Regions from separate parts of the Arthrobacter sp. 2MCAF14 genome, predicted to be linked through region 2. Evidence: riboswitches for the same ligand, from Rfam matches in the RefSeq annotation. Region 2 holds a riboswitch; each other region holds the start of a gene.
What was found. A riboswitch is a leader RNA that binds a small molecule or an ion and turns the genes downstream of it on or off. The one in region 2 is predicted to bind thiamine pyrophosphate.

Region 1: it holds a riboswitch for thiamine pyrophosphate, as region 2 does, so the genes downstream of both, thiC (phosphomethylpyrimidine synthase ThiC) here and thiD (bifunctional hydroxymethylpyrimidine kinase/phosphomethylpyrimidine kinase) in region 2, are expected to answer to the same signal.
Region 3: it holds a riboswitch for thiamine pyrophosphate, as region 2 does, so the genes downstream of both, thiO (glycine oxidase ThiO) here and thiD (bifunctional hydroxymethylpyrimidine kinase/phosphomethylpyrimidine kinase) in region 2, are expected to answer to the same signal.

What each region holds. Positions count from the first base shown of each region.
Region 1 covers NZ_JBFRHB010000001.1:371,444-375,771, forward strand. Annotated here, with positions in the region: gene thiC (phosphomethylpyrimidine synthase ThiC) at 1-1,685, opposite strand, end outside; TPP riboswitch at 1,681-1,788, opposite strand; gene AB4074_RS01710 (amidohydrolase family protein) at 1,866-2,960, shown strand; gene AB4074_RS01715 (VOC family protein) at 3,039-3,917, shown strand; gene AB4074_RS01720 (hypothetical protein) at 3,988-4,328, shown strand, end outside.
Region 2 covers NZ_JBFRHB010000014.1:39,294-43,621, forward strand. Annotated here, with positions in the region: gene thiD (bifunctional hydroxymethylpyrimidine kinase/phosphomethylpyrimidine kinase) at 39-1,559, opposite strand; TPP riboswitch at 1,551-1,647, opposite strand; gene AB4074_RS11560 (Rne/Rng family ribonuclease) at 1,792-4,328, opposite strand, start outside.
Region 3 covers NZ_JBFRHB010000001.1:22,228-26,555, forward strand. Annotated here, with positions in the region: gene AB4074_RS00115 (RNB domain-containing ribonuclease) at 1-427, opposite strand, end outside; gene AB4074_RS00120 (DUF805 domain-containing protein) at 641-1,159, shown strand; gene thiE (thiamine phosphate synthase) at 1,281-1,967, opposite strand; TPP riboswitch at 1,994-2,113, shown strand; gene thiO (glycine oxidase ThiO) at 2,105-3,415, shown strand; gene thiS (sulfur carrier protein ThiS) at 3,412-3,648, shown strand; gene AB4074_RS00140 (thiazole synthase) at 3,652-4,328, shown strand, end outside.

The DNA.
Region 1 (4,328 bases), on a different contig from region 2:
GCCGAGCCATATTCGTCGCGGATGTCCTGGCTGATGCGCATGGAGCAGAATTTCGGTCCGCACATGGAGCAGAAATGCGCCGTCTTGGCCGGTTCCGCCGGGAGAGTCTCGTCGTGGAACGCTTCGGCCGTGACCGGATCCAATGACAGCGCAAACTGGTCACGCCAGCGGAACTCGAAGCGGGCCTTGGACAGGGCATCGTCGCGTTCGTGGGCGCCGGGGTGTCCCTTCGCAAGGTCAGCTGCGTGGGCGGCGATTTTGTAGGTGATCACGCCTGTCTTGACGTCGTCCTTGTTTGGCAGGCCCAAGTGTTCCTTCGGGGTGACGTAGCAGAGCATCGCGGTTCCGTAGCGGGCAATCTCCGTGGCGCCGATAGCCGAGGTGATGTGGTCGTAGCCCGGAGCAACGTCGGTCACGAGCGGGCCGAGGGTGTAGAACGGTGCGCCGTCGCACAGCTCCTGCTGCCGCTCGACGTTCTCGCGGACGAGGTGGAACGGGATGTGCCCGGGGCCCTCCACCATGACCTGCACGTCGTACTTCCACGCCCGCTTCGTGAGCTCCGCGAGCGTGTCGAGCTCGGCGAACTGCGCGGCGTCGTTGGCGTCCGCCGTCGCTCCCGGACGCAAGCCGTCGCCGAGCGAGAACGCGACGTCGTACTTGGCGAAGATTTCGCAGAGTTCGTCGAAATGGGTGTAGAGGAAGTTTTCTTCGTGGTGCGCCAGGCACCAGCCGGCCATGATGGAGCCGCCGCGGGAAACGATGCCCGTTACGCGATTCGCGGTGAGCGGCACATACCGCAGCAACACGCCGGCGTGGATGGTCATGTAGTCCACGCCCTGCTCGCATTGTTCAATGACAGTGTCGCGGAAGATCTCCCACGTGAGCTTGTTGGCTTCGCCGTTGACCTTCTCGAGGGCCTGGTAAATAGGCACGGTACCGATCGGCACGGGGGAGTTGCGGATGATCCATTCTCGGGTGGTGTGGATGTCGTCACCCGTGGACAGGTCCATCACAGTGTCGGCGCCCCATTGCGTGGCCCACTGCAACTTGTCCACCTCTTCGGCGATGGAGCTGGTGACGGCCGAGTTGCCGATATTGGCGTTGATCTTCACGAGGAACGCCTTGCCGATGATCATCGGCTCGGATTCGGGGTGGTTGATGTTGTTGGGGATGATGGCCCGGCCGGCCGCGACCTCGCTGCGGACGAGTTCCACATCGCAGTTTTCGCGAAGTGCCACGAACTGCATTTCGGGCGTCACGATGCCCTGCTTGGCGTAGTGCATCTGCGTCACGGTCTTGCCGTCGACGGCGCGGCGGGGCACCGGCTGTGCACCCTTCCACTCCGCTGAGGCGGCGCCGCGGCGTACGGCCGACTTGCCGTCGTCGAGCAGGTTCCGTTCGCGGCCGCTGTAGGCCTCGGTGTCGCCGCGGGCTTCGATCCACTCGCTGCGGAACGGCTCGAGGCCGACCACGGGATCGCTCCCTGGCCCTGCGGTGCGGTACACCTGGAATGGCGCGTTGGCCTCGCCGTTGGGGGACGGTTCCAGGGCGATTTCAGTCACCGGAACCCGGATTCCCGTCCCGGCATCCTCCAGGAACGCGAGGGAATGCGACTTGAGGGATTGTGTCACCTCTTTGGCCGATCCGTTTTGGGTAGGGCTCAGCTGTGTTTCTTTGATGCTCAAAGGATTACTCACTTCCTTCGCCGGCATTACCCGGACAGGTTCAACGGTCACAGGCTGCATCAGCCCGATCTCAGCCCTTGCAAGGGCCCCCGTGTGGTCGTAGACGAAGCTACCACAGCTGTCGGTGCTTGGGAGAGATGTGACCGGTCCGGCAACGGCGTCGGAGTCTAGGGTGGAATCATGGCGGAAATCATCGAATTCAGCGGCACCGTCCTCACCGGGCCGGAGGAGGAACGGCGCGGCCTCTGGTCGGTCGACGGACGGCTGACGTACCTGCGGCCTGCTGCCGCACCGGACGTCGTCCTGGCCGGATGGGTGCTGCCCGGCCTTGTCGACGCGCACTGCCATGTTGGCTTGGGCAAGGGCGGTGCCGTCGACGACGAGACTGCGCGGCTGCAGGCGACGGCGGACCGGAACGCCGGGACGCTCCTGATCCGCGACGCCGGATCCGCAAGCGACACGCGGTGGCTGCAGCGCCGGACGGACATGCCCAGAATCATCCGCGCGGGCAGGCATATCGCGAGGCAACGCCGTTACATCCCCGGGCTGGCCGAAGAAGTCGAGCCGGAGGATCTGGCGGAGGCGGTGCGCAAGCAGGCGCGGTCCGGAGACGGCTGGGTCAAGATCGTCGGGGACTGGATCGACCGCTCCGCCGGGGATCTCGGCCCGTCCTTTCCGGCCGCCATCGTCAAGGACGCCGTCGCCGCGGCACACGACGAGGGAGCCAGGGTAACTGCCCATTGCTTCGCCGAAGGGACTATCGACGACATGCTCGACGCGGGCATCGACTGCATCGAGCACGCCACCGGCCTCCTGCCGCACCATATTCCCCGGCTGCTGGACCAGGATGTGCCGATTGTCCCCACCCTCATCAACATTGCGACCTTTCCGGACATCGCGAAGCAGGCGGAAGCGAAGTTCCCGCGATACGCCGCCCACATGACCAGGCTGTGGGAGCGCAGGCATGAACGCGTCGCCGAGGCATTCGACGCCGGAGTGCGGGTGTACGCCGGGACCGACGCCGGCAGCGTCATCAAGCACGGCCGGATCGGTGAGGAAATCCTGGAATTGCATCGCGCGGGCCTTCCGGCGGCCGCCGCCCTCGATGCCGCCTGCTGGTCCACACGCGAGTGGCTGGGGGCCGACGGCATCAGCGAAGGTGCCAGCGCCGACGTCGTGCTCTACGCAAACGATCCCCGCGCGTCCCTTGAGGTGGTGCTGAATCCGCGATGCACCGTGCTGAGGGGACACATTTCAAGGAACGCCGGGCATTAGGAATAAATTGAAGCTTCAAGTAATTTAGATAGAGAGAGGTAGCCGAAGGGCGGCACCACAAAAAGCCGGGAGTTTCACATGACCATCACATCCAGCCAGGATCTCCTTCCTGCCGAACTCACCATGGGTACTGTCATGCTCAAAGTGGGGGACATGAAGCTCATGGGCGACTATTACCAGCGGGCGCTGGGGCTGGACGTCGTCGCCGAACAGGATGGCGGACTCTACTTCGGCAGGCTCGGCAAGCCCCTGGTGCACCTCGCGCCGGCCTCCGGGCTCCAGATCCCGGGTCGCGGAGAGGCTGGACTCTTCCACACAGCCTTGCTCTTCGAAGACCAATCCTCCCTCGCCGCAACTGTTGCCTCGGCCGCGCAGTACGAACCCCACGCCTTCGTGGGCAGTGCGGACCACCTGGTCAGCGAGGCCTTCTACTTCACCGACCCTGAGGGTAACGGCATTGAGCTCTACTACGACAAACCCCGCGAAGGCTGGGAGTGGAACGGCAGTTCGGTCGTCATGGACAGCCTGCCGCTCCCGCCGCAGCGCTATCTCCAGCAATACCTGAGCGAAGCCGCGGTGGCGGGCCAGCATGAGGCGGGCGCCGGCGTCGGGCATGTCCACCTCCAGGTGGGCGACGTGCGGACCGCCCATGATTTCTACGTCGACACCCTGGGCTTCGAACAGACCGCCGGGTGGCACGGGCAGGCCTTGTTTGTCTCCGCGGGCGGCTACCACCACCACATGGCCATGAACGTCTGGAACAGCCGCGGTGCAGGTCCGCGCAAGGACACACTCGGTCTCGGCGAGGTTGTCATCGAGGTGCCGTCAGGAGACGACGTCGGCGCGCTCGCGGACCGCCTCAAGGTTGCCGGTATTGCGTCCCACCACACGGGCCAGGAGCTGCGCTTCGAGGACCCGTGGCGCAACCGGCTGCGGGTCGCCGTCCGCTACGCTTGATCCGACGGTGTGGCGCATTTCGGCCGCCGCGCCGCAGCTCCGTTGGCACGAACGAATGAGAGTACTTTCCATGGGCTTTGCTGAAATCTTTGTTGCCACCCACGATGAAGCACTCAAGAGGGCCGCTGCCCTGGAGAAGGGCAGCGACGTATCCGGCGCCGCAGTACGGATCCCGGGAATCAGCGATTTCGAAGTAGAACAGCTCGGCGACCTCGCCGGGACCGCCGTGCATGCAGGCGGGGCCGACTATGAGCTTTCTTTGGTGGACGTCACCAGCGACGCCTTGCTGGGCGTCCCCGAAGCCATGGTGCGCGCCCTGTCCGAGCTCCTCAGCTACGAGACCGAAGGGGAGGGAAACGTCCTCGACGACGTCGCCGAAAGCTGGGCGGCCCAAGAGGACATGCCCTTTGA
Region 2 (4,328 bases):
AGGCGCATCATCCCGTGCTTCCACGCCAGGAACCGGGCTCAGCCGTGCAACCTTGGAGCATCGAAGAAGGCCGTTTCATAGCGGCACGATTGGGTGAAAGCCTCCATCATCGCCGTGCGCTCCGTGGGTGTTGCGGCCTGCGCGGCGGCATCCGTGATGTCGATCGCCTTGCGGGTGGCCTCTGCGAACGCCTCGTCTGCGTAGGTGCGCAGCCAATCCGCGTAAGGGTGCTCGTCCGACGCTCCCGCCTGAATATAGCGAAGGTGGAGCTGCTGACCCACCTCGGCGTACAACCAGTAGCAGGGAAGCACGGCAGCCAGCAGGACGGCATAGCTTCCCGACGCCGACGCCGCCAGCAAGTGGTCCACGTAGGCCTTGGTGACTGGGCCCAGCTCTCCGCTTACCTGGCGTCCGCTGAGCCAATTCCGATGCAGCTCGGACTCGACTTCAAGGCACATCTGCGAGCCACGGGCCCAGAACAGCTGTTCGGTTTCGCTGGGGGCGAGGGCGCTTGCCCGCGCCAGGACCCGGGAATAGCCGTTGAGATAGATGGCATCCTGCGAGAGGTAATAGCTGAACTGCGCTTCGCTGAGGCCGCCGGTTTGCAAGTGCTGGATGAAGTCCAGGCCATAAATGGCCGCAAGTTCCGTTTGGGCGGCGTCCCACATCCGGACGGCAAAGTCCCCCGGATGAAGGTCCTGCTGGAGCGCGTGGAAATGATGGATCGGCCCATTGCCCTTCCCCACTTCCAGCACCTCGGACTGGGCCAGCGCCCCCTGAAGCCAGGGCTTGACTACGCGCAGCGCAGACTCCCAATCGCCGAGCCGTGCCTTGGCCGTCGCCATGGCCGACGACAAGGAACATCCCGTGCCATGGCTGTTGCGGGTCTCCACGCGTTGACCGGCGAATTCCACCACGTCCTGGCTCAGGACTCCTTCGGTGTTAACCAGGGCGTCGGGGCAGCCCTCTCCCTGCAGATGGCCGCCCTTCACCAGGACGGTGTTTCCGCAGGCTGCAGCCAGGCGTTTGCCTTGCTCCAACGCCGATGCCCAGTCAATGGCAACAGGCTCGCCAAGCAGCATGGCCAATTCAGGAAGGTTGGGGGTCACCAAGTCAGCGAGGGGCAGAAGTTCCCGCAGCGCGGTTTCAGCGGACTCCGCGAGGAGCCGGTCGCCACTGGTCGCGATCATCACCGGATCCAGCACGACGACGGCGGGGCGCGCCTCGCCGAGCCAGCGACGGACTTCATGGATGACGGCGGCGTCCCCGAGCATGCCGATTTTGACAGCATCAACAGTGATGTCGTCGCTAATGGCATCCAATTGCTGGCGCAGGAACTCCACGGGAGGCACATGGACGGCAGTGACTCCCCGGGTGTTTTGTACGGTGAGCGCAGTGATGACGGCCATGCCATAGCCGCCGTTGGCCGCGATGCTCTTGAGGTCTGCCTGGATCCCGGCACCACCCGAAGGATCAGAGCCGGCAATGCTGAGGACCCTCGGGATAGCCCGCTGGACGGCCTTGAGCGGGTAGACAGCTGATTGCGCTGAAACAGTCATGCGAGACATCCCTTCGCCGGTGCTAACCGGACAGGTTCAACGGGTCTGGTCTCAGCCGGCTTGGTGCGCGGCACCCCGTGTCAGTCCCTTAGCTTAACCCGGATCACACCTCGCCCGCTGAAATCGCGCTATGCAACCGTGCTGACCGTCCGGTGAATCGGCCGGCAACGACGAAGCCCCGGCGGTTTCCACATGAGCGGAAAGGGCCGGGGCTTCGGACAGGGTACTGCGTTTAGAGCTCGGACTTGGGCACGCCGACTCCGAGGATGATCGGTTCCGCTGCCGCCGTCGACTTGGCTGGAGCAGCGTCCGTCGCCTTGGCCTCGTGCGCGGCCCCACCGGAGGCGGCCGCGGCAACCTCGTGGTGCTCAACGTTGGTGGCGTTGGCGGCACCCTGGGCCCGGCTGGCGCTGCGGTTGCGACGGCCTCGGCGTCCACGCGAACCCGCTTCCGGGGATTCCCCGCTTGCAACGGCCGCGGGGGTCCCTGCGGGCGCTTCCTCGGCCTCAGTTGCCGTCGTCGCAGTGTCGGGAGCTCCTCCGAGGCCCGCGAATGCCTGTGCCAACAGGTCCAGGCTCATGGCAGGTGCACCACTCGCTGGCTGCTCTTCGTGGTGGACGAAGGGCAACGCAACTTCCTCGCCGCCGAATCGCAGCACAGGCTTCGAACGTTCCTCGCTACTCGAAGCAGCGGCAGGAGCCTGGGCCGGGGCCGGGGGGGCCTGGACCGGGGCCGCTTCCGCTACGTGCCGGTCGGCGAGCAATTCCGCCGCGTGGTGGAGCTCGTCGTCGTGCAGGTGGGCAGCGTGGGCCGCAGCCGCGATGGTGGCAAGGGCTGCGCGGGTGGCTGCCTGGCGATTCGGATCAGTGGATTCCACTGTATGGACCGGCACAGGAGGGGTGATCGGGAGCTCGGCCGTCCCCTGCCCTGTCCCCCTGCCGCGGCGACGCTTGCGCTGCTCCGGGCGGACGGCCGGCTGTGATTCCGTCCGCGGGTGGTGGTGTTCAGCGGCCACCACGTTGGCCCGACGGTGCTCCACAGGCTCGTCGTGCGTGACGATTCCGCGACCGGCGCACGTTTCGCACTGCTCGCCGAAGACCTCAAGCAGGCCGGTGCCCATGCGCTTGCGGGTCATCTGCACCAATCCAAGCGACGTCACTTCGGCGACCTGGTGCTTGGTGCGGTCCCGGCCGAGGCACTCGACCATGCGGCGCAACACGAGATCGCGGTTGGATTCCAGGACCATGTCGATGAAGTCGATGACGATGATTCCGCCGATATCGCGCAAGCGAAGCTGGCGCACCACTTCCTCGGCAGCCTCAAGGTTGTTCTTGGTGACGGTTTCCTCAAGGTTGCCACCGCTGCCGGTGAACTTCCCAGTGTTGACGTCAACAACCGTCATGGCCTCGGTGCGGTCGATCACGAGCGAACCACCGGAGGGCAGGAAGACCTTGCGCTCCAATGCCTTGTGGATCTGTTCGTCGACGCGCCATGCCGAGAAGATGTCCTGATCCGAGGTCCACTTTTCGAGGCGTCCCACCAGATCCGGCGCCACGTAGGTGACGTAGGCCTCGATGGTGTCCCATGCTTCATCGCCGGAGACGATGAGCTTGGAGAAGTCCTCATTGAAGACGTCGCGGACAACCTTGATGGTGAGGTCCGGTTCGCCGTACAGCACTTCCGGAGCCAGGACCTTGGTGGACGTGGACTGGCTTTCGATGCCTTCCCACTGGGCCCGCAGGCGGTTGATATCGTGCGTCAGCTCTTCCTCGGAAGCACCCTCGGCGGCGGTGCGGACAATGACGCCCGCGTTCTCCGGGAGGCGATCCTTGAGGATCTTCTTCAGGCGGTTGCGCTCGACGTCGGGCAGCTTGCGGGAAATACCGGTCATTGAACCGCCGGGCACGTACACAAGGTAGCGGCCGGGAAGCGAAATCTGGCTCGTCAGGCGTGCGCCCTTGTGGCCCACGGGGTCCTTGGTGACCTGGACCAGCACGGAATCGCCTGATTTCAGGGCGTTTTCGATGCGGCGCGGTTTGCCTTCCAGGGTGACGGCATCCCAGTTGACTTCACCGGCGTACAGCACGGCGTTGCGGCCGCGTCCGATGTCGACGAACGCAGCTTCCATCGACGGCAGCACGTTCTGGACCTTGCCCAAGTAGACGTTGCCGATCAGGGAATCCTGCTGTGTCTTCGACACGAAGTGCTCCGCGAGCACGCCGTCTTCCAGGACACCGATCTGGATCCTGTCGTCGCGCTGACGGACGATCATCTGGCGGTCGACGGACTCACGGCGAGCCAGGAATTCGGCCTCGGTGATGACCTGGCGGCGGCGGCCGGTCTCGCGGGACTCGCGGCGGCGCTGCTTCTTGGCTTCAAGGCGGGTGGAGCCCTTGACGCTCGTGACGCGGTCGGAGCCGGTGGTGGACTCAACGTGTGCGCGGGGAGCGCGGACACGGGTGACGGTGTTGGGGGGATCGTCGTCTCCGCCGCCCGTCAGCTCCAGGTCCTGATCGCCGCGACGGCGGCGCCGACGACGGCGGGAAGTCACGCCCTCTTCGAGGACCTCCTCGGTACCGGCCTCTGCCTCGTCCTCAGACTCCGCGGACGCTTCTTCTCCCGCGGTTTCATCACGCTCGTTGCCCCGGCGTCCACGACGCCCACGGCTGCGACGCCGACGGCGGCTGCCGGCTTCGTCCAGTTCGTTGTCCTCGGAAACTTCTTCAGCGTCAGCCTGCGGTTCTTCTTCGACGACGGCCGGCCTGGCAA
Region 3 (4,328 bases), on a different contig from region 2:
CGCACGTCTGGCCGGCCAGCAGGCTCCCGGCATGCTCGCTGATGATCTCGGGGTGCAGCGGGATGCGGCCGTCCGGGGCATAGTAGGTTTGCCCCCGGTGGCGGGTCTCGGCGTCGAGCGCGCCTCCCGGGGGCACAAAGGAGGGCACATCGGAGATGGCGTAGAGAACCCTGTAACCATCGCCGGATCGGTCAATGAAGAGGGCCTGGTCGAGATCCGTGGAAGAGGCTGGGTCGATCGTGATGAAAGGAACGTCCGTGAGATCCTGCGTCGGCAGGGTGTGTCCGGAAACCGCGGCTTCAGCGTCGCGCAGCGCTTCAGCGGGATAACCTGCGGGCAGCTCGAGTTCAGTCCGAAGCGCCGCCAGCGCTTCCGCGAGGTGGTTCGACGTTTCACTGACATTCGGGGCTAACCGCTGATGTGACACGAAAATCAGGGTAACTCCAAAATCTTCCGGCGTCTCGCTAGGCATTGGCGGGAGGATTCTGGCGACAGCGGGCAAGCCGCGAACCAGCACAACGTGTTTCATCAAAGGGGACTGAAGACTGTTCTCCTCTGATGCTGGTGGGCCTAATGTTACCGATGGGGGAAAAGTACGCTCCCTCGCCAACACCACGTTCACATCAGAGGGAGTTCCACCATGAGTTACGAGAACCCGTCGGGCCAGCCTTACGCGGGCCCGACGCCGCCGTCCTATTACGCCGCGCCGCAGGTATTCAGTCCCCGGCCCCAAGTCGGCTTCGTTGATGCCATCAAGCAGTTCTACGGTCGTTACGCCACCTTCACCGGCCGCTCAAACCGAAGCGAATATTGGTGGGTGGCGCTGTACATTGCCATCGTGAATGCCGTTTTGGGGATACCGTACTACATCGAAGTAGGCAGCTACGCTGCCTCAGTCAGTGCGGCCAGCACGGCTGAAGCCCAGCAGGCCGCAGCGGCGAGTTTCCCCGCCGCTGCCATGATCTTTGGCATTGTGTGGTTCATTTGGGGCCTCGTGAACCTTGTGCCTGGCCTGGCGCTCACGGTTCGTCGCCTCCACGACACCGGGCGCAGCGGCTGGTTCATTCTGCTCGGACTTATTCCGATTGCAGGTCCGATCATCTTGCTCGTCTTCTACGCCACGGCGTCGAAACCGGAAGGGGCGACTTACGGCGCCTGAGCGCCGCACGCTTTGAAAGCCACGGGCTGAAAACTGACCAAGAGCGACGGTGGTCGTTGCCGGGGTGCCGTAAGAACCCCGGCAACGACCGCCGTCGTCGTTCTACTCCCGGGAAATGTCCTTAAGTCGTCGCGTCAAGGGCAGCCAGAAGCGCCTGGGCTGCCGCCGTCGGATCCTGTGCTTCGGTGATGGCCCGCACCACCACGATGCGGCTGGCGCCGGCCCTAACTACCTCTTCCACGTTGCTGAGATCGATGCCGCCAATCGCAAACCAGGGGAGCACAACGCCTCCGACTGTCTCTTCGTCTGCCTGCTTCACCGCGTTGGCGGCGTACTTCACCAGATCGAGCCCGACGGCCGAGCGTCCCGGCTTGGTGGGGGTGGCCCACACCGGCCCGACGCAGAAGTAGTCCAGGCCGCTGCGGCCAGGCGACGCGGCGATGGCTGCGTCAATCTGTTCCGGCGTGTGTGTGGAGAGACCGATGATGGTGGGGTCGTGGAGCAGCTTCCGGGCAGAGCGCAGCGGAATGTCCTTTTGGCCGATGTGGAACACCGGCGCGCCGGAGAGGGATGCTACGTCCGCGCGGTCGTTGACTGCCCAGAGACGGCCGTGACGATGGGCCACTGATTGCAGGATCTCCAGGAGCTCCAGTTCCTCTGCCGCTTCAATCGTCTTGTCGCGGAGCTGGATGATGTCCACGCCGCCCTCGAATGCGGCATCGACAAACTGCCCAAAATCACCCTGTTCCTTGCGGGCGTCGGTGCAGAGGTACAGGCGGGCGGTGGTGTGGACATCGTGCTGGGTCATGGAAACAGAGTAGTTCCTCTAAACTGGGCTGGTACCGCGGGAGCCGCGGCGGCAGTCACAATCGCCGCGCGGCTGAGAGGGCTTCAGCGCCGACCGCTTGACCTGATCCGGCTAGTACCGGCGTAGGGAAGGACTCCATGGACGAAGTAAACACCCAGCACGAACCCCTGCGCGCGGATGTCGCGGTGATCGGGGGCGGTGTCATTGGCCTCGGCATCGCGTGGGAAGCCCGCAGATCCGGCCGTTCGGTTGTCCTCATCGATCCCGCACCGGCCAGCGGCGCTACGTTCGCGGCGGCGGGAATGCTGGCGCCGGTCAGCGAATTGCACTACCAGGAAGAGGACCTCCTGGAGCTAATGCTCGAATCGTCGGTATTCTGGCCGGACTTCGAACGCAATGTGACCGGCTCGAGCATCGGCCGCAGCACGGGTTACCGTACGACGCCGACCCTCGCCGTCGGCGCGGACGCTGCGGACCGCCGGGCGCTCGCCGATCTCCGGGATGTCCAGCTGGCCAACGGCCTGGTGGTGGAATCCGTGCGGTTGCGCGAGGTGCGGGAGCGTGAGCCGCTGCTGAGCCCGCAGATTTCCTGCGCCTTCGACATCCCGGGCGACCACCAAGTGGATCCGCGCCGGCTTTCGGTCGCGATTCTGGGCGCGCTGGCAGACCACCAGCCCAGGGATTCCAGCTGGATTCCGGGGGCCGATGGCGGTTTTGCGGTCCACGACACTGCAGCGGGCCTCCTGTGGGAGGACGGGCGCGTCGTGGGGGCCGTGCTCGGCTCAGGAATCGAGGTGCTCGCCACGGAAACAGTGGTAGCCAACGGACTGGATGCCGCCCGCTTGAACGGCCTGCCGGATGGATTGTCACTCCCGTTGCGTCCGGTGTATGGCGACATATTGCGGTTGCGCGTCCCGGAGCATCTGCAACCCCTGGTCACCGCCACGGTCCGGGGAATGGTGCGCGGAGTGCCCGTCTATATCGTGCCCCGCGACGACGGGACGGTGGTGATCGGCGCGACGCAACGTGAAGACGGCTTGTCGGCGTCCGGGGGATCGGCCAACCCGGTGTCAGCCGGTGGCGTGTACCAATTGCTCCGCGACGCCCAGGTACTTGTCCCGGCTGTGGCCGAACTGGAACTTCTGGAAGCAACTGCCCGTGCGCGTCCGGGCACTCCGGACAATGCACCGCTGTTGGGCCGTGTGAAAGGCGGCGAAAGCGAAGGAACCGTGCCCGGCCTCATCGTGGCCAGCGGCTTCTTCCGCCACGGCGTACTCCTCACTCCGGCAGCGGCGAAGATCTGCGTCGGACTCATGGACGGCACCGCGGATCCCCGGTGGAACAAATTCCGCCCGGACCGCTTCTCCCACCAGCTTTCAGCGACACGGGCCTCAACAGACGGCCCATCGGCCGGTACCTCATATCCCCTTCCGAAGGACCACGCATGAACATCAAATTGAACGGCGCAGACCACACACTGAGCGACGACGCGTCTGTCACCACCCTCGTCAGCCACGTCACCGGACGTGTTGTGGACTCCAGCGGCCAGACGGCTGACGGACGCAAGATCGGCGTCGCCGTCGCACGCAATTCCGAAGTGGTCCCGCGCAGCCAGTGGGCTGCCACCGCGCTCGCAGACGGCGACGAACTCGAAATCGTTACCGCAGTACAGGGAGGCTGAACCATGACCACAGCAAGCACTCAAGCAGCAAGCACCCGAACCGACGCCCTGGTGATCGATGGTGTCGAGTTCGGCTCGCGCCTCATCATGGGCACCGGCGGAGCCCCGAGCCTGGACGGCCTGGGGGCGGCGTTGCTGGCCTCCGGCACCGAACTCACCACCGTTGCCATGCGGAGGTACTCGCCGACCGAAACAGGTTCGCTCTTCCAGTTGCTCGTGGACCATGGCATCCGTGTCCTGCCCAACACGGCCGGCTGTTTTACCGCCAAGGACGCTGTCATGACAGCCGAGCTTGCCCGGGAGGCGCTGGAAACGGATTGGGTGAAGCTCGAGGTCATCGCCGACGAACAGACGCTGCTGCCTGACGCAGTGGAGCTCGTGGACGCAACGGAGAAGCTGGTGGACCGCGGCTTCAAGGTCTTCGCCTACACCAACGACGACCCCGTGCTGGCGCTTCGATTGGAAAACCTTGGAGCCACAGCGGTGATGCCCTTGGGCGCGCCTATCGGCACCGGCCTGGGCATCCTGAATCCCCACAACATCGAGCTGATTGTGTCCCGGGCTTCTGTGCCGGTAGTACTCGACGCCGGCATCGGAACCGCGTCCGACGCCGCACTCGCCATGGAGCTCGGTTGCGACGCAGTGCTGCTGGCAACCGCGGTGACCCGTGCGCAGAACCC